2 regions of the Caballeronia sp. Sq4a genome follow, and region 2 is predicted to be linked to the other one. Evidence: riboswitches for the same ligand, from Rfam matches in the RefSeq annotation. Region 2 holds a riboswitch; the other holds the start of a gene.
What was found. Region 2 has a riboswitch for cobalamin ahead of LDZ24_RS17270 (cobalamin biosynthesis protein). Riboswitches for the same ligand answer to the same signal wherever they lie in the genome.

Region 1: linked by a shared signal. The riboswitch ahead of LDZ24_RS02985 (TonB-dependent receptor domain-containing protein) and the one ahead of LDZ24_RS17270 (cobalamin biosynthesis protein) in region 2 are both predicted to bind cobalamin.

What each region holds. Positions count from the first base shown of each region.
Region 1 covers NZ_CP084250.1:639,772-651,709, reverse strand. Annotated here, with positions in the region: gene cobC (alpha-ribazole phosphatase) at 1-551, opposite strand, end outside; gene LDZ24_RS03005 (adenosylcobinamide-GDP ribazoletransferase) at 536-1,297, opposite strand; gene cobT (nicotinate-nucleotide--dimethylbenzimidazole phosphoribosyltransferase) at 1,299-2,351, opposite strand; gene LDZ24_RS02995 (ABC transporter ATP-binding protein) at 2,364-3,143, opposite strand; gene LDZ24_RS02990 (FecCD family ABC transporter permease) at 3,140-4,138, opposite strand; gene LDZ24_RS02985 (TonB-dependent receptor domain-containing protein) at 4,174-6,045, opposite strand; cobalamin riboswitch at 6,130-6,425, opposite strand; gene LDZ24_RS02980 (ATPase) at 6,665-7,054, shown strand; gene LDZ24_RS02975 (cell division protein ZapA) at 7,051-7,365, shown strand; RNA gene ssrS (6S RNA) at 7,470-7,652, shown strand; gene LDZ24_RS02965 (EVE domain-containing protein) at 7,745-8,203, shown strand; gene LDZ24_RS02960 (SIMPL domain-containing protein) at 8,283-9,008, shown strand; gene lgt (prolipoprotein diacylglyceryl transferase) at 9,053-9,949, opposite strand; gene LDZ24_RS02950 (LysR family transcriptional regulator) at 9,986-10,942, opposite strand; gene ilvD (dihydroxy-acid dehydratase) at 11,049-11,938, shown strand, end outside.
Region 2 covers NZ_CP084251.1:711,619-723,556, forward strand. Annotated here, with positions in the region: gene LDZ24_RS17235 (precorrin-8X methylmutase) at 1-239, shown strand, start outside; gene LDZ24_RS17240 (precorrin-2 C(20)-methyltransferase) at 236-964, shown strand; gene cobJ (precorrin-3B C(17)-methyltransferase) at 961-2,604, shown strand; gene LDZ24_RS17250 (VWA domain-containing protein) at 2,583-3,152, opposite strand; gene LDZ24_RS17255 (ATP-binding protein) at 3,266-4,279, opposite strand; gene cobN (cobaltochelatase subunit CobN) at 4,276-8,049, opposite strand; gene cobW (cobalamin biosynthesis protein CobW) at 8,054-9,133, opposite strand; cobalamin riboswitch at 9,259-9,510, opposite strand; cobalamin riboswitch at 9,564-9,812, shown strand; gene LDZ24_RS17270 (cobalamin biosynthesis protein) at 9,825-10,274, shown strand; gene cobO (cob(I)yrinic acid a,c-diamide adenosyltransferase) at 10,283-10,885, shown strand; gene LDZ24_RS17280 (cobyrinate a,c-diamide synthase) at 10,890-11,938, shown strand, end outside.

The sequences.
Region 1 (11,938 bases), on a different replicon from region 2:
AGCCCCCACCCCGTACCGAACCGCCGAAGCTGCACGATCCCACCGAACGCGATCGGCCATTGCAACACGCTCGCCCGATCCACGCGCAGCAAATACGCGGCGAGCACCCGCACCACGCCCGCATGCGCGACCACATGCACCGCATTCGACGCGTTCGCGAACGTCTCATCGAACCACCCCGTCACACGCTCGCCGAACTGCGCGAGACTCTCGCCGCCGTGCGGACGCGCGTGCTCGATATCGGCGGCCCACGCGTCGATGAGCGCGCGGTCGATATCGTTCCACGCGCGGCCTTCCCATGCACCGAAATGCAGTTCGGAGAGCCGCGCGTCGATGCGGGCCGTGCCGAGCGCCTGGGCCAGCAAAGCGCATCGGCGCAAAGGACTCGTGTGCCATCCATCGACGCAAGCGGGAACATCGAGCGAACGCATGCGCGCGTCGATCTCATGCGCCGAAGCGCGCGCATCGCGGGCAAGCGGCACATCGGTCTGGCCGTAGCAGACGCCTTCATCGACGGCCACAGCCGGGTGACGTATCAGGACGAGGTCCATGCGAGCCCGACGAGATAGATCGCAATTTCGAAAACCTGCTGCGCGCAGCCGAGGCAATCGCCCGTATAACCGCCGATGCGCCGCACGAAGTAACGCCCGGCGACCACGCGCAGCAACGCGAGCAGGGAAATCGCGACGCAGGCGAACCTCCAGCCGAAGCAAAAGAGCCACGGCAAACCAAAGAGCATCGCGATCGCGAAGGACATCGCGCTCATGCGCTGCGCGACCGGCTTCGCCTTGCCTTCGGCGCGCACGTAATCGAGCGTCAGGAGATAGCTGATCGCGAACGCGCGGCTCGCAGCGTGCGCGGAAATCATCAGGACTACTGCGCGCATCGGCGGCAACGCGGCGAGGCTTTGCCACTTCAGCGCGAGCGCGATGACGAGCGCAATGGCCCCGAACGCGCCGATGCGCGAATCGTGCATGATGCGCAGCACGTCGTCGCGCGTGTAGCCGCCGCCGAAGGCATCGGCGCAATCGGCGAGTCCGTCTTCGTGGAACGCGCCGGTGAGCAGAAGCGTCGCGGCCATCGAAAGCAGCACCGCGATGCCTGCGGGAAACACGCGCAGCGCGGCGAGATAGACGAGCGCCGCGACGCCGCCGACCATCGCGCCGACGAGCGGAAAGTAGCGCGCCGCCGCGTTCAGATAGTCGCGCTCGAAGCCGACCCAGCGCGGCACCGGCACGCGCGTGAAATAGCCGAGCGCCGTGAAGAAATAGCGCACTTCGTCGAGCGGCCGGTTCATGTCAGGCTTGTTTGTTCGAGACGCCCGCCGCATCGAAGCTCGCCATTTCGTCGACGAAAGCCACGGCCGCGCGCAGGATCGGCAGCGCGAGCGCCGCGCCCGTGCCTTCGCCCAGACGCATGTCGAGTTGCAAGAGCGGCGCGGCGTCCAGATGCGCGAGCATGCGCTGATGCCCCGCTTCGTTCGATGCATGCGCGAACACGCAGTACTCGCGCACGTCCGGCGCGATTCGCGACGCGACGAGCAGCGCGGACGTCGCGATAAAGCCATCGACGAGAATGGTCATGCGCGCTTCTGCCGCCGCGAGATACGCGCCCGTCATCATCGCTATTTCGAAGCCGCCGAAGGTGGCGAGCGTGTCGATCGCGTCGCCGCTCGCCGCATGCGATGCCAGCGCGCGCCCGAGCACGGCGCGTTTATGCGCGAGGCCGCGATCGTCGAGGCCCGTGCCGCGCCCGACGCATTCGTCGATAGGCAGCGCGCACAAGCGGCTCATCAGACACGCCGCCGCCGATGTGTTCGCAATGCCCATTTCACCGAAGCCGATCACGTTCGTCCTGAGCGACGCGTGGTGTCGCACGCGCGCCGCGCCCCGCGCGATGCCTTCGAGCGCCGTCTCGCGCGACATCGCCGCCTCGCGCGCGAAGTTGCGCGTGCCGAGACCCAGCGACAGGCGCTCGTAACCGTGATCGACCGGAATGGGCGTCGCGACGCCCGCATCGACCACTTCGAGCGCCATGCCGACGGAGCGCGACAACGCATTGATCGCCGCGCCGCCCGCCAGAAAATTCGCGACCATCTGCGCCGTCACTTCCTGCGGATACGGGCTCACGCCTTCGGCCGCGATGCCGTGATCGCCCGCGAAGACGATCATCGCGGGACGCTCGATGCGCGGCTTCGTCGTCTGCTGGATCAGCCCGATTTGCAGCGCGAGCGTTTCGAGCCGGCCGAGGCTGCCGGGCGGCTTCGTCTTCATGTCGATGATGCGGCGCAGCTCCGGTTCGATGCTGCGGTCGAGCGGCCTAGGCTTGGGCAGCGCGTGGGCGGTGGACATCGGCGTTCCTCGTCAGAAAGTGTGAAGCGAAGGCACGAGCGCTTCGTGCTCGCCATCGCGGATCAGGACCAGCGGGTAGCCGAACGCCGCGCTCGCGCGCGCGGGCGTGAGCACGTCGGCGACAGCACCGACATGCGCGCCGCCCTGGCCGTCGAGTAGTAGCGCGTGCGTGGCGAAGCGGCGCGCGAGATTCAGGTCGTGGCACGAAAAGACGACGGCGCGTCCCTCGTCGCGCGCCGCGGCGGCGAGCGCATGCAGGCAGTCGATCTGATGATGCAGGTCCAGATGCGCGAGCGGTTCGTCGAGCAGCACGAGCGGCGCTTGCTGGCATAGCGCGGCGGCGAGCGCCACGCGCTGCCTTTCGCCGCCCGACAACGTGAGCACGTCGCGCGAAGCCAGGTCGGCGAGACCGAGCGCCGCGAGCGCGTCGTGCGCGGCGGCGCGGTCGTCTTCGCTTTCCCAGCCCCAGCCCGTCAGATACGGAAAGCGGTTGAGCAGGACGGTGTCGAGCACGGTCGCGCTGAAGGCGTCGTGCGTGCTTTGCGGCATCAGCGCGCGTTCGCGGGCGAGGTCCGCCGCGCGCCATGACGCGAGCGCGCGGCCGCCGAGCGTGATTGCGCCGGACGCCGGCTTCGCGAGTCCCGCCAGCACGCCGATGAGCGTGGTCTTGCCCGCGCCGTTCGGCCCGGCGATACACCACACTTCGCCCGCCGCGATGGTCGTAGAAAGGCCATCGACGAGCGTTCGGGCGCCCGCGCGCAAGACGAGATTGTCGACAGATAGCGGCTTCATCGCGGCCTTCGCAGCAGCATCCACAGGAACATGGGCACGCCGATCAGCGCCGTGACGACGCCCACCGGCAACTGCGCGGGCGCGATGACCGTGCGCGCGGCGAGGTCCGCGCTCATCACGGCGAGGCCGCCCGCGAGCGCGGCGGCGGGCACGAGCATGCGCTGATCGTTGCCGAACGCGAGCCGCAGCAGATGCGGCACCACGAGCCCGACGAAGCCGATGGTTCCCGCCGTCGTGACGGCCGCCGCAGCCGCGAGCGATGCCACGAGATACACGCGCAGCCGCACGCGTTCCACCGGCACGCCGAGCGAACGCGCCGTGGCTTCGCCGCGCAGCAGCACGTTCAACTGCGGCGCGCACGGCACGATCAACGCGAGCGCCACGCCGAGCGCGAGCATCGCGGGCCACGGCGTCGATGCGCCGTTGAGGTCGCCGGTCAGCCAGAAGATCATGCCGCGCAGCCGGTTCTCCGGCGCGATGCTGAGTATCAGCGTGATGAGCGCGCCCCAGCCCGCCGCGACCACGACGCCCGTGAGCAAGAGCCGTGGCGATGCGTCCTGTTCGCCGTGCCACACGTGCGTGCGAGCAAGGCCAAGCACCAGAACGATGGATGCGAGCGCGCCCGCGCACGCGGCGAGATCGACGCCCCACCACGGCATCGACGCGAGCATCGCGGAAAGCGCGAACGCCGCCGCGCCGCCGGATACACCGAGCACGTACGGTTCGGCGAGCGGATTGCGCAGCAGCACTTGCAGCAGCGCGCCGGCGAGCGCGAGCAGCGCGCCCGACGCGAAGCCCGCGAGCGCGCGCGGCAATCGCAGGTTCAGCACGATCTCATCGGCGATATCGGGCGTGGCCGCATGCGCATGCAGCAGCGCGGCGATGGCGCGCGATGGCGGCAGCGCGACGCTTCCGAGCGCTAGCGACGCCGCCAGCACGCCAAGAGCCGCCGCCGCGAGCGCGAGCCAGATCGCGGTGGCGCGCGTTGCGTGCATCGCCTTCATCGGGCGGCGCGCGTCAGCGGCGTGGCTCACGACGGATGCCAGCCGACCGTGACGTAAGCGCCGCGACGCGGCGTGTTGTACGAGTAAGCCAGTTCATAGTTGCGGTCGAACAGGTTATCGATGCGCGCATTCACGTACCACGACTTCGTGATGTCGTATTGCGCCGAAAGATTGACGACGCCGTAGCCCGCGAGCGTCGAATCGTAGTCGCTGCGCGCGCCGCTCACGATCCATTCGCCGCCCACGCGCCAGCGCCCGATCGAGCGATGCGCCGACAGCGACGCGAAGCGCCGCGCGCGACGCGTCAACTCTTCGTGATTCGTCTCGTCGACCGGATTCTGAAACGTCACACTCGCGCGCACGTCGGTTGCGCCCACGTGCCCCGCCCACGATCCCTCGACGCCCTGCACCTTCGCGCGCCCGACGTTCTGCGCGGTGTAGAAGCCGCTGCTGTCGCCCACGTAGTCGATCAGATTCGAATAGCGCGTCTCGAACGCCGTCACGCGCACCACGCCGATCTTGTCCGATGCGTACTGCAACGCGGCCTCGGCCGAATGGCTGCGCTCAGGCTGTATCGACGGATTGCCGCTGAACGGATAGTAGAGATCGTCGAAGCTCGGCGCGCGAAACGCCGCCGCGTAGCTCGCGCTCGCGCGCCAGTGCGAATCGAAGTTGTACGCGTAGCCCAGATAGTAGCTGTTCGCGCCGCCGAAGTCGGAATACTGGTCGCGGCGCACGTTGGCCTGCACTTCGCTCGGACCGAAGCGGCCGACATAGCCCGCGAAGACGGAGTTCACATGCCGGTCGGGCGCGCTGAACTGATCGGAGTCGAGCGATTGGTCGAGATGCTCGTAGCCGAATACGAGCTTGTGCGCCTCGGTGAGCCGAAAGTCGTTCTGCCACAGATACTGATGGTTCTCCGAGTCGAAGCGGCTCGTGTAGACGCCGTTGTGCTCGATGTTCGCGCGGTCTTGCCCCTGCGCGACGGTGAAGTGCGTCGTCCAGTTGTCGGTCAGCTTGCCGTTCGCGAACACCGACGCCGAGCGCACGCGATCATGCGATTCGTTGAGATCGGTCGGCACGCCGTAGGGATCGTCGAAGCTGTTCACGCCGTTCGATTGCAGAAAGCGCACGCCTGCGTCCCACTTGTCGCTGAACTTGTGGCGCAGCGTCGCGGCGACGCTTTCGTTCAGATAACCGTTCGCGTTCGGATTCGCGGCGGGCGCGCGCGCGGGATCGATCGACGAGAAGCCGTCGGTCTTCTCGCGCGACACGTTCAGGCTGAACGTGGTGCGGCCATCGGCATCGAGCGCGCCGTCGACGCCCGCCGACTGCCGCTGCGTGTGATAGCTGCCGTATTCGGCTTCGAAGTGAAAGCGCGGCGGATGTGCTTCGCCCTCCTTCGTGAAAATCTGCACGACGCCGCCGATTGCATTCGATCCATACAGCGCCGACACGTTGCCGTTGACCACTTCCACGCGGCCGGTCTGATCGAGCATCAGTTGCGACAACTGCGCCGCGCCGAGCGAGACCGATTCGACGCGCACGCCGTCGATCAGCACCAGTGATTGCGTCGACGACGCGCCGCGTATGAAGACGCCCGAGGTCGCGCCCGGCCCGCCGTTGCGCGTGATCTGCACGCCGGGCGCAAGCGCGATGAGCCCGAGCACATCGTTTGCATTGCTGTCGGCGATGTCTTGCGCGTCGAAGAGCGTTGCCTGCGGGATGGAATCGGCGAGCCGTTGCGCGCCGCGCGTCGCCGTGACGACGACGGGCGCGAGTGTCTGCGACGGAGAATCGGAATCGGCGTGCGCGGCCTGGACAAGCGGCGCACTCGCGGCGGCGCACATCACGACGCGCGCCGCGCGACGAATGAGGCCGGACGAAGGCAAAAGCATGTGTGGAGCGTTCCCGTTGGAGACTGGCGCGTGCCCCGCTCCCCGCGAGGTCTGTGCGCGACGCGCGCGCCGTCTTGCAAGGCATCGGCGCGCTGGACGATTGGCCGGTATCCGGGCTGGCGACGCATCGTCCCGCCTTCCCACGCATGAAAGCGCAGTGGCGCCGACACGTTTCTTGCAGTCGCGTCTCTGATGGCGAACGACCACGGAGCAACACGAAGAAACGCGCGAGGGACGACTTGCAACTTGCGTTGCGGTCGCTTACCGTTGCGGGGGCAGCACAGGTTGGCGAGCCGCGCGAGGCGAGACGACGCTTCCTGTTTCCCGTTTGACTGCGCCGCAAGAAAGGCGGCGCGAGCACCAAAAGTGCGGCAAGTGTAGGAGCGCGCATGGGGGCCGTCAAGAAGGCGCGCGCCCCGTCATCGCGAGGCTTGAGCGACGAGCGAGCGACGAGCAAGCGTCGTCAGCCGCGCATCCGAGTGCGTCACGCGCGGCCATTCCGCACATGAATACGCGGCGATGCGCGCAAGATCGCGTGTTGTTACGTCTCGAAACGAGACAATTATCGGAAGCACCGTTGAACCGCGCTAAAATGCCAGGTCTTTAGAGGACGCAGCACATGCTCAACGAACTCGAATCACTGTCAGGGAACATCGGCCGGCTGATCAAGATCAGCGAGCGCCACAATCAGGCGCGTCTCGCGCTCGAAGCACAAATCGAACAGCTGCGCGCCGATTACGCCAGCGTTCAGGCCGAACTCGCGCAGGTTCGCCACGAGCGCGACACGCTGCAAGGCGAACGCGATTCGCTGTCCGCGAAGATCGACGACGCGCAAGTGCGCCTCAACGCGATCCTCGAAAAGCTGCCGCGCGGCAAAGCGCATCATGCCGAAAGCGACAATCAGCTCGATCTTCTGAACGCCGAATCCAGCGCGTCGCGCGAAGCGCAGCACGAACATGCGCACGCGGAAGAAGTGCACGGCGAGCATCATCAAGGAGAGAAGGCATGACGACCACGCAGATCGAAGTATCCATTCTCGGCCAGCAGTATCGCCTCGCGTGCTCGCCGGAAACCGAGGCCGCGCTGCGCGAAGCCGTGGCCCGCGTCGATGCCGAAATGAACAAGGTACGCAACGCAAGCAGCGTGCGCGGCACGGACCGCATCGCGGTAATGGCCGCGCTTTCGCTGGCGTCCGAATTGCTCAAGCTGCAGGAAAGCGTGCGCCACGGCGAAGCGTTCCCCGCCGAGGAAATCCGCCGCACCATGCATTCGATGAACGAGCAGCTCGGCGCTGTCATTGCGCAATATGAAGCGCACTGACGGTCATGCGCTGATCTAATCAGCGTCGCGATATCCATCAAAAAAAGATACCGCGAGAAACGCAGGCAAGGGCTGCAAGGACCAAACGTTTGGTGTACAGTGAGGTCTCCCTGCCTGGTACGCCAAGGTCATATATTCCTTGAACCAATGCTACATTGGCACGGTTGCGGAACGTTGCAGCACGGGCGCGCGCGTCACTCTGTCTGATGTACCCGAAGTGTTGCTTACCGCGACCAATCTTGAACCCAGGTTCAGGATGCCGGCCTAGCGGCTGAGGCGGGGACCTTATTTCTGGAAGCACGAACGGCATCGGTTCTTACCGGTGCCGTTTTTGTTTGCATCGCCCAAAACCGCACGCACACTCCTTCACGCCGAACTCATGCGCTACTGGCTGATGAAGTCCGAACCGGACGAAGCGAGCATCGATCATCTCGCGCACGCGCCCAAGAAGACGCTGCCGTGGACCGGCGTGCGCAACTATCAGGCTCGCAACTTCATGCGCGACCAGATGCAAATCGGCGACGGCGTGCTCTTCTACCATTCGAGTTGCCCCGAGCCCGGTATCGCGGGAATCGCGAAGGTCTGCTCGACGGCGTATCCCGACCCCACGCAGTTCGATCCCAAGAGCGCCTACTACGATCCCAAATCCAAGCAGGACACGCCGCGCTGGATGCTCGTCGATGTGCGCTTCGTGAAGAAGACGCGGCTCATTCCGCTCGCCGAACTTCGCGAGCACGCGGAACTCGCCGGCATGCAAGTGCTCGCGCGCGGCAACCGGCTGTCGATCACGCCGGTCACCGAGGACGAATGGCGCTTTATTACCGAACGCCTCGTCTAGAGCAGGAACTAAGGGCTGGAGGCCGACGCCTAAGTGCGGTCGCGAATCACGCGACGCCTTGCGTTGGAGTCCTTCGATGATGAACAAGAAAACCGCCGCCGCCCTCGCCCTCGCGATGTCGAGCGCCACTCTCGCCTATTCCGCCTCGGCCGCTGCGCAGACGGTCATCGCCAATCCGCAGCCCGCGGGCGTGCTCTCGCTTTCGGCGCAGGCGAGCGCGCAGGTGCCGCAGGATGTGGTCACCATCACGCTCTTTTACGAGCAGGAAGCCGCCGATCCTTCCTCGCTCACCGCGACGCTCAATCAGCGCGCCGAAGCCGCATTGCGCGAAGCGAAGGGTGTCGATGGCGTGACCGCGAAAAGCGGCTCGTTCACGGTGTATCCGTCCACCGACCGCGACGGCAAGATATCCGCATGGCGCGGACGCACGGAGATCGTGCTCGAATCGCACGACTTCGCGGCGGCCTCGAAGCTCGCGGGCAAGATGAGTTCGTCGATGCAAGTTGGCAACGTCACGTTTTCGCTGTCGCCGGAAGCGCAGCGCGCCGCGGAGCAGAAGCTCTCGACGCAGGCCATCGATTCGTTCCGCAAGCAGGCGCAAGCCGCCTCGCAGGCGTTCGGCTACAGCAGCTATTCGATTCGCGAGGTGAACATCGGGCATAGCGGCGTGGCGCCGCGCCCGGTGATGATGATGCAATCGCGCGCCATGGGCGCGGATGCCAAGATGGCCGCGCCGATGGCGCTCGAAGCCGGCACGACGACGGTGACCGTCGATGTATCCGGCTCGGTGCAGATGGGCCGCTGATCGGCCGAGGTCAAGCGGGACCGCAAGCGCGGCCCCGCGCGAGATCACGCCGCGTTCGCCGCCACGCGACGATGCCGCTTGTACGCCCACACCATCATGATGACGCCGGCGACGATCATCGGCAGCGAAAGCCACTGGCCCATCGAAAGGCCGAGCGCGAGCAGGCCGAGATAGTCGTCCGGTTCGCGGGCGAATTCGACCGTGAAGCGCGCGAGCCCATAGCCGATCAGAAAGAGCGCGGAAATGGCGCCGACCGGGCGCGGCTTGCGCGAGAACGTCCAGATCACGATGAACAGCACGATGCCTTCCAGCGCAATCTCATACAACTGCGACGGATGGCGCGGCAGCATGTGATAACGCTGGAAGATCTCCATCAGATGCCACTTGGCGTCGAGTTGCGGGTTCTTCGCGAGCCAGATGGCGTCGTCGTTCGTCGAGTTTTGGAACAGCATCGCCCAGGGCGCGGCAGGATCGGTCACGCGGCCCCACAGTTCGCCGTTGATGAAGTTGCCGAGACGCCCCGCCGCGAGGCCGAGCGGCACCATCGGCGCGACGAAATCGGTCACTTGCAGCCACGTGCGTTTGCGCTGGTACGCGAACAGCACCATCGCGAAGGTCACGCCGAGAAAGCCGCCGTGAAACGACATGCCGCCTTCCCAGACCTTGAAGATATCGAGCGGATGCGCCGCGTAATAGCTCGCCTTGTAAAACAGCACATAGCCGATGCGCCCGCCGAGGATCGTGCCGAGCACGCCGTAGAACAGCATGTCGTCGATGTCCTTCGCGCTCCAGCCTTGAGCGGCCACGAACGGCAGCCGTAGCCGCAGCCGTCCGATGACGATGGCGGAAATGAACGCGACCAGATACATGAGGCCGTACCAGCGCACGGCGAGCGGTCCGAGATGAATCGCGACGGGATCGAAATTGGGGTGAATGAGCATCGTAGAGTTCTAGAGCCAAGCGAAGTCAGGCACGAATCATAAAGCAGAGACGGCGGCGGCCCGCGCGCGCACGATCTCGATGAAGCCGGCGAGCACCGGGCTCACCTCGGCCGCGCGCCACACGAGTCCAGTTTCGACGACGGGCGCATCCGCCACCGGCCGCAGCGGACGATACACCACGCCCGTGCGCCGCAAATGCCGCAGCGACTGCGGCACGAGCGCGACGCCCATGCCGGCGGACACGAGGCTCACGATGGTCTGCATCTGGATCGCCTCCTGCCCGATGCGCGGCGTGAGTCCCGCCGCGCCGTAGCAGCCCATAATGATGTCATACAAACCCGGCGCGAGACGCCTCGGAAACACGACGAGCGGCGCGGCGGCGAGATCGCGCAGATCGACGGGCGTGTCGGCCCATTCGGCCGTGCCCTGCTGCAATTGCTCGGCGGCGTCCGAGGACATGGCGACGACGAGCGGCTCGCGGGCAATCGCGAGATACGACAGCGACATCGCGTGGCGCGGCGGCAGCGGCGGAATGACGAGCCCCGCGTCCACGCGCCCGGCGACGAGTTCTTCGATCTGCACGTCGCTCGTCGCTTCGGTCAGTTGCAACCGCACGCCGGGATAGCGCGCGCCGAAATCGCGCAGCAGCGCGGGCAACAAGCCGTAGTCAGCGGTGGATACGAACGCGAGCGACAGCACGCCCGCCTCGCCGCGCGAAAGCGACTGCGCGAGCGGGCGTAGCGCATCGGCGGCGGCGAGAATGCGCCGCACTTCCGGCAGCAGATCCTTGCCGACCGGCGTCAATTCGACCGTGCGCTTCGTGCGCGCGAACAGCGCGACGCCGAGCGCGTCTTCGAGCGCGCGAATCGCCTGCGAAAGCGGCGGCTGCGTCATCGCGAGACGCGCGGCGGCGCGGCCGAAATGCATCTCTTCGGCCACGGTCACGAAATAGCGCAGCAGACGCAGTTCGATCGGCGCGTTTCGCTCGTCCATCAATATCTTCTCCGACCTAATAGACCTTGAATAATATATTGGACAGATACAAGCCGACGCTGCATTCTTGCGCCACTAGACAAAAGAATCTTCAAGGAGCCCCAACATGGCCTTCAATCGCCGCTCGAAAAACGTGACGCAGGGCGTCGCGCGTTCGCCCAATCGTTCGATGTACTACGCCCTCGGCTACAAGGAAGAGGATTTCGACAATCCGATGATCGGCGTCGCCAACGGCCACTCGACGATCACGCCGTGTAACGCCGGCCTGCAGCGCCTCGCCGATGCCGCCATCGCGGCGATCAAGCAGTCGAACGCTAATCCGCAGGTGTTCGGCACGCCGACGATCTCCGACGGCATGTCGATGGGCACCGAAGGCATGAAGTACTCGCTGGTGTCGCGCGAAGTGATCGCGGACTGTATCGAGACGGCCGTGCAGGGCCAGTGGATGGACGGCGTCGTCGTGATCGGCGGCTGCGACAAGAACATGCCGGGCGGCATGATCGGTCTCGCGCGCATGAACGTGCCGGGCATCTACGTCTACGGCGGCACCATTCGTCCGGGCAACTGGAAGGGCAAGGACCTGACCATCGTGTCGTCGTTCGAGGCGGTCGGCGAGTTCACGGCGGGGCGCATGTCGGAAGAAGACTTCAAGGGCGTCGAGAAGAACGCGTGCCCGTCCACCGGCTCCTGCGGCGGCATGTACACGGCCAACACCATGAGCTCGTCGTTCGAGGCGCTCGGCATGTCGCTCCTGTATTCGTCGACGATGGCGAACCCCGACGACGAGAAAGTGGACTCCGCCGCCGAATCGGCGCGCGTGCTCGTCGAAGCCGTGAAGAAGGACCTGAAGCCGCGCGACATCATCACGAAGAAGTCGATCGAGAACGCGGTCGCGCTCATCATGGCCACGGGCGGCTCGACCAACGCCGTGCTGCACTATCTCGCTATCGCGCACGCGGCGGAAGTGGAATGGAGCATCGACGACTTCGAGCGCAT
Region 2 (11,938 bases):
TTGTCGCGATAGGCAACGCGCCTACCGCGCTCTTTCATCTGCTCGACATGCTCGATGCCGGCGCGCCGAAGCCCGCGCTCATTCTCGGCTTCCCAGTCGGTTTCATCGGCGCGGCGGAATCGAAGGCGATGCTCGCAGCCGACAGCCGCGGCGTGCCCTTCGTCGCATTACACGGACGACGCGGCGGCAGCGCGATGGCCGCCGCCGCAGTCAATGCACTTGCTTCGGAGAACGAATGATGAGCGGACGCCTGTATGGTCTCGGCGTCGGTCCAGGCGACCCCGAACTCATTACCGTGAAAGCGCTGCGGCTTCTGAAGTCCGCGCCGGTGGTCGCGTATTTCGTCGCGAAGGGCAAGAAGGGCAACGCGTTCGGCATCATCGAAGCGCATCTCGACGACGCGCAGACACGCCTGCCGCTCGTGTATCCGGTGACGACCGAAGCGCTCGAACCGCCGCTGTGCTACGAGACGATCATCAGCGCGTTCTACGACGAAGCCGCGCTCGCCATTGCGGATCATCTCGAAGCGGGCCGCGATGTGGCCGTGATCTGCGAAGGCGATCCCTTCTTCTACGGTTCGTACATGTATCTGCACGACCGTCTCGCCGGACGTTTCGATGCGCATGTCGTGCCCGGCGTATGTTCGATGCTGGGCGGCGTGTCCGTGCTCGGCGTGCCGCTCGTTTATCGCAATCAGAGTCTCTGCGTGCTGTCCGGCGTGCTGCCGGAAGACGAGTTGAAGTGCAAGCTCGAAGCATCCGATGCTGCCGTCGTGATGAAGCTCGGCCGCAACTTCGACAAAGTGCGGCGCGTGCTCACCGATCTGGGGCTGGACAAGCGCGCGCTCTATGTCGAGCGCGCGACGATGGCGAATCAACGGATCGTGCCGCTCGATGAAGTGGATCCGATGGCGTCGCCCTATTTCTCGCTGCTCGTCGTGCCGGGGAAGAAATGGCAGGCATGAACGCGGCGTCATCGATCGCGATCGTCGTGCTCGGCGAAAGCGCGCTTCCTGTCGCGCGCCGCATTCAGGCGCGTTATCCGGGGTCGCTCGTGCATGGTCTCGCCAACCGGGTTCATGCCGATATCGCCTACGACGATTTCGGCGCGCACGTGCGAGCGCTCTATCTGGCAGCCACGCCTATCGTCGCGCTGTGCGCGGCTGGCATCGTCATTCGCTCGCTCGCGCCTTGTCTCACGAACAAATGCGCGGAGCCGGCAGTGCTCGCGGTCGCGCAGGATGGCAGCGCCGTCGTGCCGCTGCTCGGTGGCACGAGCGGCGTGAATGTGCTCGCGCGCGAGATCGGCGCGGCGCTCGATATCACGCCCGCGATCACGACGAGCGGCGAACTGCGCTTCGGCATGTGCCTGCTCGCGCCGCCCGATGGCTACGCGCTGGCGGATATGGAGCGCGGCAAGCGTTTCGTGTCCGATCTGCTCGCGGGCGAAACCACGCGCGTGGAAGGCCATGCACCGTGGCTCAATCAGGCCGACTTGCCCCGCGCAGAGGACGCGCGCCTTGCCGTGCGCATCACGCCGCATGTGATGAACGACGAGAGCAGTCTCGTGATTCATCCGCGTTGCGTGGCCGCGTGGATCGAAGCGCAGGACGATGCGACTGCTGATCGCGTTCAGCATGCATTGCGCGAGCACGGGCTCTCGCCGCTTGCGCTTGCCGCGCTGGTCGCACCGACAGAAAGCATGACGTTCGATGCGCTCAGCGATGCTGCCAACGCGCTCAACGTGCCCCTTCGCTTCAGCAGCGAACAGCCGCCTAATGACGCGCTTCGCGCGAACGGAATCGCGCTGAGCGTGGGCCACGCGCCTCTCGACGTGGAGTCCATCGGTCGCGCGCGTGGCACGTTGACCGTCATCGGTCTAGGCCCCGGCAGCGCAGACTTGATGACGCCTGCCGCACAAGCCGCGCTCGCTTCCGCGCACGACGTTCTCGGCTATGAAACGTACGTGCGCATGGCCGGCCCGTTTCGCGCAGACCAGCGCATCCACATGACGGATAACCGCGAGGAGTTGCAGCGCGCACGACATGCGTTCGAACTCGCGAGCGAAGGGCGAAAGGTCGTGGTCGTATCGTCGGGCGATCCCGGCGTCTTCGCGATGGCTGCCGCCGTGCTCGAAGCGCTCGACGAGGGATGGGCAACGCATGCCGAATGGGCCGCCGTGAAACTCGCTATCGTGCCGGGCGTGTCCGCGTCGCTCGCAACGGCCGCGCGCGCGGGCGCGCCGCTCGGCCATGACTTCTGCGTGCTGTCGCTATCGGACAACCTCAAGCCCTGGGACGTGATCGAGCATCGCATCCGGCATGCAAGCGAAGCGGATCTCGTGATGGCGTTCTATAACCCGCTATCCAAGGCGCGACCGTGGCAGTTCGATCGCGCAATCGACATCGTGCGCGAGTATCGCGACGCGGCTACGCCCGTCGTGCTCGGCCGCGATGTGGGACGTCCGGCAGAAACGATGCGCGTCGTGACGCTCGGCGAATTGCACGGCGGTCTCGTCGATATGCGAACGATGGTGATCGTCGGGTCGTCTAAGACGCGCGTGATCGGCGACGGCGAATGGGTCTATACGCCTCGCTCGTATTGAAGCGATTCGGCGGGTATATGCTGCGCGCGCCAGTCGAGCGCCAGCGCGTGCGCCCCGCCGACCCGCACGCGTCCTTCCTCGAAATCCACCACGACGATACGGTCCGCAAGCGCGGGCGCCGCGGGCCGCTCGTTCGTGCGTCCATCGCTCAACAGCCACAGCCAGCGGCGTTGCGAAGGCTTGCGACGCGCGGCTCGCGCAAGCACGGTCGATGCCGTCGCTAATCCGAGCGTGAGCGGCGTGCCGCCTCCGCCGCCAATCGGCGCGATCCAGCGGTCATTGAACCAATGCGCCGTTCCCGGCTGACGACGCACTTCCGCGCGTCCCCCGCCGAAGCACACCAGCGCGACCTCCGCGCGTTCGCGATACGCGCGGTCGAACAGCGCGATCAGCAAGCCCTTCGCGCGCGCGAGGCGTTCGCCGCCGAGCATCGAGCCGGAGCAATCGAGCACGAAGCAATGCAGCGCGGATGCTTCGCCTTGGCCGCGTCGATAGCGCAAGTGACCGGCATCGAAGCGTGCGTTGCGTTTGGCGCGCAGCGTCGCCATCCAGTCGACCGATGCAGTAGCGAGCCCTTCACGCCCATGTTCTCGCCCACGCGAACGCGCCTCCTGCCATCGAAGACGATGCGCGTTCGCATCGGCGTCGGGCCTTCGATGGCTCAGGCTTTTTTTGCGGCGAGCGGCCTGACCTGCTTGACCTTCGCGATGCCGACGGGCTCCGGCGGCATGTAGCCCCAGTCGCCGCCTTGCGGGGTATTCGCGCTGCCTTCCGGGCGCGATGATTCGCGCGATGTTTCACGATTTGGCGCCTCAGGCTCGCGCCGGCGATGCCGCAATACCGCATCGGCCACGCAATCAACATGCTTCGTTTCGACGTATTCCGCGCCTTCGAGCGCCGCGAGCGCACGCGCCGCGCGCAGCATCACGAGATCGGCTCGCAGGCCATCGACGTTGGCTGCAATGCACAGCTCGCTCACATGCGCATGCACGACGTCATCGAAATCGAACTGGTCGAGTGCCGCGCGCGCCGCTTCGATGCGTTCGGCGAGCGCCGCCTGATTATCCGCATGCTGCGCGCGAAATGCTTCGGCATCCGAATCGAATGCGAGTCGCGCCTTGACGATCCGCTGGCGCACGTTGGCGTCGAAGCAGTTCGCGAGTTCGACGGCAAGCCCGAAGCGATCCAGCAATTGCGGGCGCAGTTCCCCCTCCTCCGGATTCATCGTTCCGATCAGCACGAACCGCGCGTCATGCCGATGCGATATCCCGTCGCGTTCGATGATATTCACGCCGCTCGCTGCCACGTCGAGCAGTTGATCGACGAGAGGATTCGGCAGCAGGTTCACTTCGTCGACATACAGGACGCCGCGATGCGCTTTTGCGAGCAAGCCCGGCGAGAACTTCACGCCGCCATCGCGCAACGCGCTTTGAATATCGAGCGTGCCGATGAGTTGCTCCTCGCTCGCGCCGAGCGGCAAGGTGACGAGTTTTCCTTCCGGCAAGAGTTCAGCGAGCGCGCGCGCCGCCGTGGATTTCGCCGTGCCGCGCGGCCCGCTCACGAGCACGCCTCCCAATGACGGATCGACAGCCGCGAGCAGCAACGCCTGTTGCAACGGCGCTTGCCCGACGAGCGCGGTGAAAGGAAACGCGGGGAAAAATGAGGTTTCGTTCAAGTCTGTCGGCCTTCGAGTTGCTGCTCGACATCGAGCAGATGCTGCGTCACGGACTGCCGATAGGCGCCGGGTTCCTGCCACAGCCCGCGCTGCATCGCTTCGAGCAGGCGCTCGCAGATCGACTGGAGCGCGTGCGGGTTGTGCCGCGCGATGAATTCGCGCGTACCGGCATCGTTCACGTAGGCATCCGTGACCAGCGCATATTGATGATCGGAGACGACGCGCGCGGTGGCATCGTAACCGAAGAGATAATCGACCGTCGCGGCGAGTTCCGACGCGCCTTTGTAGCCATGCCGCTTCACGCCGTCGATCCACTTGGGATTGACCACGCGCGAGCGCACGACACGCGCGATCTCTTCGTTCAGCGTGCGCATGCGCGGCGCGGCGGGGTTGCTGTGATCCGCGTTGTACGCCTGCGGCTGCACGCCCGACAAGTAACGCACGGCCGCGATCATTCCGCCCTGAAACTGGTGATAGTCGTTCGAATCCAGCAAGTCGTGCTCGCGGTTATCCTGATTCTGAAGCACCACATCGAGTGTCGAGAGCCGCGCGCCGAAGGTAGACCGGGCTTCGGCGCCGTCGACGGCTTGCGAATAGGCATAGCCGCCCGTGCTTTGATAAGCGGCGGACAGGTCGGCATCGGTTTCCCATTGCTTCAGGTCGATGAGTTCTTGCAAGCCCGCGCCGTACGCGCCCGGCTTCGTGCTGAACACGCGCCAGCCGGCACGCAGCCGAGCTTCCTTGGCATCGACGCCGCGTCCAATCAACTCGTCGCGCTCACGCAAAATACGCGCGCGAATCGGATTGACGTCTTCCGGCTCGTCTTCGAGGTCCGCTATGGCCTGCACGGCCGCATCGAACAGATGCATGAGATTCGCGAACGCATCACGGAAAAAGCCGGATACGCGCAGGGTAACGTCGATGCGCGGCCGGTTGAAGATGGAGATCGGCAGAATCTCGAAGTCGGTGACGCGATGGCTGCCCGCCGCCCATTTCGGCCGCACGCCGATGAGCGCGAATGCCTGCGCGATGTCGTCGCCGCCGGTGCGCATGGTGGCCGTGCCCCACACGGACAGACCGATGGCACGCGGAAAATCGCCGTGGTCCTGCACGTGCCGCTCGACGAGCAAGTTCGCGGACTTGAGCCCGAGCGACCAGGCGGCTTGCGTCGGCAATGCGCGCGTATCGACCGAATAGAAGTTACGCCCCGTCGGCAGCACGTCGGGTCTGCCGCGCGATGGCGAACCGCTCGGCCCCGGCGGAACGAAGCGGCCCTCGAGACCGCGCTTAAGTTGCAGTGACTCTTGCGGTCCGCATGCATCGAGCCGCGCGAGCACATCGCCATGTAAGCGCGCGAGCACGCGTTCCGTATGCAAACCGGGCGCGGCCGCTTCGCCTTCGAGAAGTTGCATGGCGAGGCATTCCAGCCGCTCCCGCGTGTCGCCGTGATGACGCCAGGGAGCATCACTCATCGACTGCAATGCCTGCGGACGCGGTCCCTGCCACGACGCGGCCCAGTCGGCGTCGAGCGGATCGAAGTCATCGCCTAATTGCAGATCGCGCGCGAGCGCGGTGATGAGGCTGGCGTTCGCGCCCTGACCGTCGCCGATCGGAAAACGCCCGAGCGCAAGCAGCGTATCGCGCCGCTGCACGCCTTGCGGAGACACGCCGAAAACATGGAGTCCATCGCGAATCTGCGCTTCTTTCAGCTCGCACAGATACGCATCGGCGCGCGTGAGCAACGCGTCTTCGCCCGATGTATCGCGCGGGGCATCGAGGCCGAGCTCTTCGTGCAGCTTGTTCTCGACGATGCTCGCGAGTATGGACTTGCGCAACAGCTTCGCGCGCCGAACGTCGACCATCAATGCTTCGTAGTACTCATCGACTTGCCGTTCGAGGTCTTGCAGCGGACCGTAGTTCTCGGCGCGCGTGAGCGGCGGCATCAGATGATCGATGATGACCGCTTGCGCCCGCCGCTTGGCCTGACTGCCCTCGCCCGGATCATTGACGATAAACGGATAAAGATGCGGCATCGGCCCGAGAATCAGATCAGGCCAGCACGATGCCGACAGCGCGACGCTCTTGCCCGGCAGCCATTCCAGATTGCCGTGTTTGCCGACATGCACGAGCGCGTCCGCGTTGAAGCGCATGCGCAGCCAGAAATAGAACGCGAGATAGGAGTGCGGCGGGACAAGTTCGGCATCGTGATAGCTCGCGTAGTCGTTACGCTCGCGCGACCGCGACGGCTGAATGCCGACGAACACTTCGCCGCAGCGATAGCCCGCGATCATGAAGCGGCCGCGCCTCAATGTAGGATCGTCTTGCGGCGCGCCCCAGGTCTTTTCGAGCGCGGCGCGTGCATCGGCGGGCAACGCGCGATAAGCGTCGAGATAGTCGTCGAGCGAAAGGCTTTGCAACGCCGGTCGCATATCGCGAACCACGGGATCGTTCGTCACGCCTTGCGTCAATGCGGCGATGAGCGCGTCGCCGCTCTCCGGCAATTCGCCCACGCGATAGCCTTCGCGGGCGAGCATCGACAGGATGCCGACCGCGGATGCCGGCGTATCGAGTCCCACGCCGTTGCCGATGCGCCCTTCGCTCGCCGGATAGTTGGCGAGCACGAGCGCAATGCGCTTCTCGTGGTTAGGCGTATGCCGCAGCTTGCACCAGCGGCGGCTCAACTCGGCGACGAAGCGAACGCGTTCGGCATCGGCCTGATAACGGACCACGTCCACTTGCGTCTGCGCGCAGTGATACGCGAGTCCCTTGAAGCTGACCGCGCGCGTGATGATGCGGCCATCGACCTCGGGCAGCGCGACATGCATCGCTACATCGCGCGAGTTGAGGCCGTGGTTGTCCTTTTCCCAGTCTTCGCGATTGCCGCCGCTCAGTATCACTTGCAGCACGGGCGCATCGCCCGCAATGTCGAAGTCTTCGCTTTCGCCGATCACGCTCGCTGCAAACGCAGTCGTGTTCAATACGAGCGATGCGCGATGCTCCATGCACAAGCGCGCGATCACTTCGCGGCTCACGTTTTCCTTGAGGGAAGCAATCGCGATCGGCAGCGGATTCAGCCCTTCCTTTTCAAGCGCTTCGATGAGCGCATCGAATACAGCGGTGTTGCCCGCCTGCAGATGCGCGCGATAAAACAGGATCGCGACGACGGGCGCGCCGTCGGTCCAGCGCGCGCGCCAGTCGTCGATTGCGGCGATGTCGCGCTCGGGATGATAGATGGCCACGGCAGGCAGCGGACGCGGCGCTTGCGGCGCGCGACCGAAGCCGAACGCGTGATAACCGATCGCGCGCAGGAATTCCTCGGCATTGCCCGCGCCGCCTTCGCGCAGATAGCGTGACAACTCTCGGCAGAACGCGGCATCCGCGGTACTTTTGCTGATCAGATTCGGGTCTTCGGTGAGATCGCCCGAGAACATGGCGAGCATCTGCTTCTCGCGCTCGGCGAGCGCCACGATTCGCTCGATGCCATAAGGCCAGTACGATTCACCGCCGAGATGATCGACGATGACGACGCGTGCATGACGCAATACATCGTCGACATAGAAGTCGACCGATGCGGGCTGGCGCAGAAACGATTGATTCGCGAGCCGCACCTCGGGAAAGCCCGGCTCCAGACGCGGAAACACGCTTGCAAGCAGCGCGAGCGTGGTATCGGCCGAACTTAGCACGACGATCGGTGCGCGCGTCTGCTCGATACGCATGACGCCTGCTGCGTCATCGACGAAACCTCCGGGCGTCGTGCGTAACAGATGCATTGCGTCAGGCCTGCGCGAGCGCGTTCGCCAGCGCCGCGTTCAACGCTGCTTGCAAGGTTGGACCATCGAGGTCTTCTCCGATCAGCACGAAGCGGCTCGCGGCTTCGCCTTCGTTCCAGCGCCGGTCGAAATAGCTGTCGAAACGCCGGCCCACGCCTTGCACCACGAGACGCATGCCCGCGCCCGGCAGCGCGGCAAACCCTTTCACGCGATAGATCGTGTGGCTCTCCACGAGCGCCTGCAACGCCGCAATGGCCTGTTCGCGCGATTCCACTTGTCCTTCGACGACGACCGAATCGAATTCGTCATGGTGATGGTCCACGTGGCCTTCATCGTCGGCAGAACCGTGATGATCGTGGCGAAGATGAATGCTGTCCTCGGACGCCGATTGCAGACCGAGCAGCGCATGCAGATCGAGCTTGCCCATTTGCGCGGGCACGACCTTCACTTGCGGCGGAATCTCGGGCCGCACGAGTGCCTCCACGCGGCGCAGTGCGTCGGCGTCCATGAGGTCGGTCTTGTTGACGATCACGAGATCAGCCGAAGACAGTTGATCTTCGAATAGCTCGTGCAACGGCGATTCGTGATCGAGATTCGGATCGGCCTTGCGTTGCGCATCGACCGCTGCGGGGTTCGCGGCGAACTGTCCGCTTGCGGCGGCAGGACCATCGACCACCGTGATCACGGCATCCACCGTGAACGCATTCTTGATCGACGGCCAGTTGAATGCCTGCACGAGCGGCTTGGGCAACGCGAGGCCCGACGTCTCGATCAACACATGATCGATGCGCTCTCGGCGTTCCAGCAACTGCTCCATCACCGGATAGAACTCTTCCTGCACCGTGCAACACAGGCACCCGTTAGCGAGCTCATAGAGATTGCGCTCGGAGGACCCGGCTTCGTCGTCGCAACCGATGCCGCAACCCTTCAGGATTTCCCCGTCTATGCCGAGCTCGCCGAATTCATTCACGATGACAGCAAGGCGCAAGCCCTGCGCATTCGACATGATGTGGCGCATCAAGGTGGTCTTGCCGCTGCCGAGAAAGCCGGTCACGACCGTGACGGGTATCTTGCGGGTTTGCATCGTCGCTCCGTGGCTCGTGTGTGCGTGCGTCGTGCGTGCGTCGCGCGAGGAAGGTATCGCCGGCGAGATCTGCGGGAAAAAGCGCACGACTGATGGATCATGGACCATGCCGCATCCCCGCGGCGTGAACCCTGCGAAAGTCTGGCCGGTATCCGGGCTTGCGACCTCGTTGCGCAGCCTTCCTGCCATGTACCGACAGTGGCTTCGTGCGCAACGCGCGATATCGTATTTGCCGATACCGCCGGTCGCTTACCGTTGCGGGGGCAGCGCAGGTTGGCGCGCGTCCGTTCACATGATGAACGCATCCGCTTCCTGCTTCCCGTTTAACTGCATGCGAAAGAAGCTCGCACGCGGGCACCAGAACTGCGTGAAGTCTAGGCTGCCTGCGAAAGAGCGTCAAGGAAGCCGGCGCCGAAACCGGTGCATGTGGTATCGTTGGCGCGCGACTGGTGCTCGCGCGTTCACACGAAACGCGCAGTTAAACGGGAAACAGGAAGCGGCGTCTTCACGATCATGCAAGCGCTCGCCAACCTGTGCTGTCCCCGCAACGGTACGCGACCGGCGGTATCGGCTTGCATGATATCGCGCATGGCGCACACGGCCACTGCCCGTTCACGGTGGGAAGGCTGCGCGATGACGGACGCAAGCCCGGATACCGGCCAGCGCAGGGGACGAAGCGCATCTCGCCATCATGATGCCTTCGCCGAACGCCGCCATCCGCGAGGGACGCATGCGCGGCGCACGCATTCCGTCCATTCGTTCGATGATGCTTCCTTGCGTGAGCCGACGCCATCTCGCCGTCGGCATCGGCTGCAAACGCGGCGTAAGCGCCGATGCGATAGAAGCGGCCGTGCTTCGTGCGCTTCATGCGCTTGGTGCGCTTCAAGCACCGGAACTCACGTTCGCGCACATCGCGGTGGTCGCGAGCATCGACATCAAACACGACGAAGCCGGCTTGCGTGTTTTCTGCGAGCGTCATGCCCTGCCATTGCGCCTTTATCGCGCGGACGAGCTCGCGCACATGCCCGCCGAGGGCGTGTGCGAGCCTAGCGCGCTGCTTGCGAGCGAGGGCGGAGAGCTTGTGGTGCCGAAGATGATCGACGGTCATGTGACCGTCGCCATAGCAACGAAGAAAGCCTGAAAGAGCCCATGAAAACCGATACGGAATCGCATCTGCGCATGACGCAGCGTCGCAAGGAAGGCCACGAAAAGAAGCAGGCCGCCGCCGATCACGAGAAGGGTCTCCTGATCGTCAACACAGGCAATGGCAAGGGCAAGACCACGGCCGCTTTCGGCATGGCGGTGCGCGTGCTCGGGCATGGCATGAAGCTCGGCGTCGTTCAATTCATCAAAGGCGCGCTGCATACGTCAGAACGCGATTTTCTGAGCGCGGTCGCCAATTGCGATTTCGTGACGATGGGCGACGGCTATACATGGAACACGCAAAACCGCGAGGCCGACATGGCGACCGCGCGCAAAGGCTGGAACGAAGCGCGGCGCATGATCGAGAGCGGCGAATATCAAATGGTCGTGCTCGATGAGCTCAACGCCGTGCTCAAGTACGAGTACTTGCCGCTCGACGAAGTGCTCGATGTGCTGAAGGCGCGTCCCGCGATGCTGCATGTGGTCGTGACGGGCCGTCATGCGCCGGATGCGCTCGTCGAACTGGCCGACCTCGTCACGGAGATGCGGCTCGTGAAGCATCCGTATCGCGAGCAGGGCGTCAAGGCGCAACGTGGCGTCGAGTACTGAACTCATGCCCTCCTGCCCCGCACTCTTCATCGGCGCGAGCGCGTCGCATCAAGGCAAGACCACGGTGACGGCCGCGCTTGCGCGTCATCATGCGCGGCGTGGCCTGCGCGTGCGCGTATTCAAGACCGGTCCCGATTTTCTCGATCCGATGATTCTCGAACGCGCATGCGGATCGCCCGTCTATTCGCTGCATCTGTCGATGGTCGGTCTCGACGCATGCCGCGCGTTGCTCGCAGAGGCCGCGCGCGAAGCCGATCTGATCCTGATCGAAGGCGTCATGGGTCTCTTCGACGGCACGCCGAGCAGCGCCGACCTCGCTGCCGCGTTCAACGTGCCGGTGCTCGCGGTGATCGGCGCGCATGGCATGGCGCAGACGTTCGGCGCAATCGCGTTCGGATTGGCGCGTTATCGCGCGGACGTGCCGTTCCATGGCGTGCTAGCCAACCGCGTTGCATCGGCGCGGCATGCGCAGATGTTGGCCGAAGCCATCCCCGATGGACTGCGCTATTGCGGGCATCTTTCGAATGCAGAGGACATCGCGCTGCCCGAGCGTCACCTGGGCTTGACGCAAGCGCAGGAAGTGGCGGGACTGGATGCGCGTCTCGATCGCGCCGCCGATGCCATTGCCGCTACCACGCTTGCCGATCTACCGCCGCCTGTGCGCTTCGAGGACGCGATGCAGGAAGCGCCGCCGCGTTTGCTCGAAGGCTTGCATATCGCCATGGCGCGCGATGCTGCGTTTTCATTCGTCTATCCGGCCAATATCGACTTGCTGCACGCAATGGGCGCGCGCGTCAGCACCTTCTCGCCGCTCGCCGATGAACCCGTGCCCGCCGATGCCGACGCGCTCTATCTTCCCGGCGGCTATCCGGAACTGCAAGCGGCCACGCTCGCCGCGAACCTTCGCACGCGGACAGCGATTCAAGCGCATGTGGCGCGTGAAAGAGCCGTCGTCGCTGAATGCGGCGGCATGCTGTATCTGCTCGACACGCTGACGGACGTGGAAGGCACGAAGCATGCGATGCTCGGTCTTCTGCCCGGCAACGCCTTCAT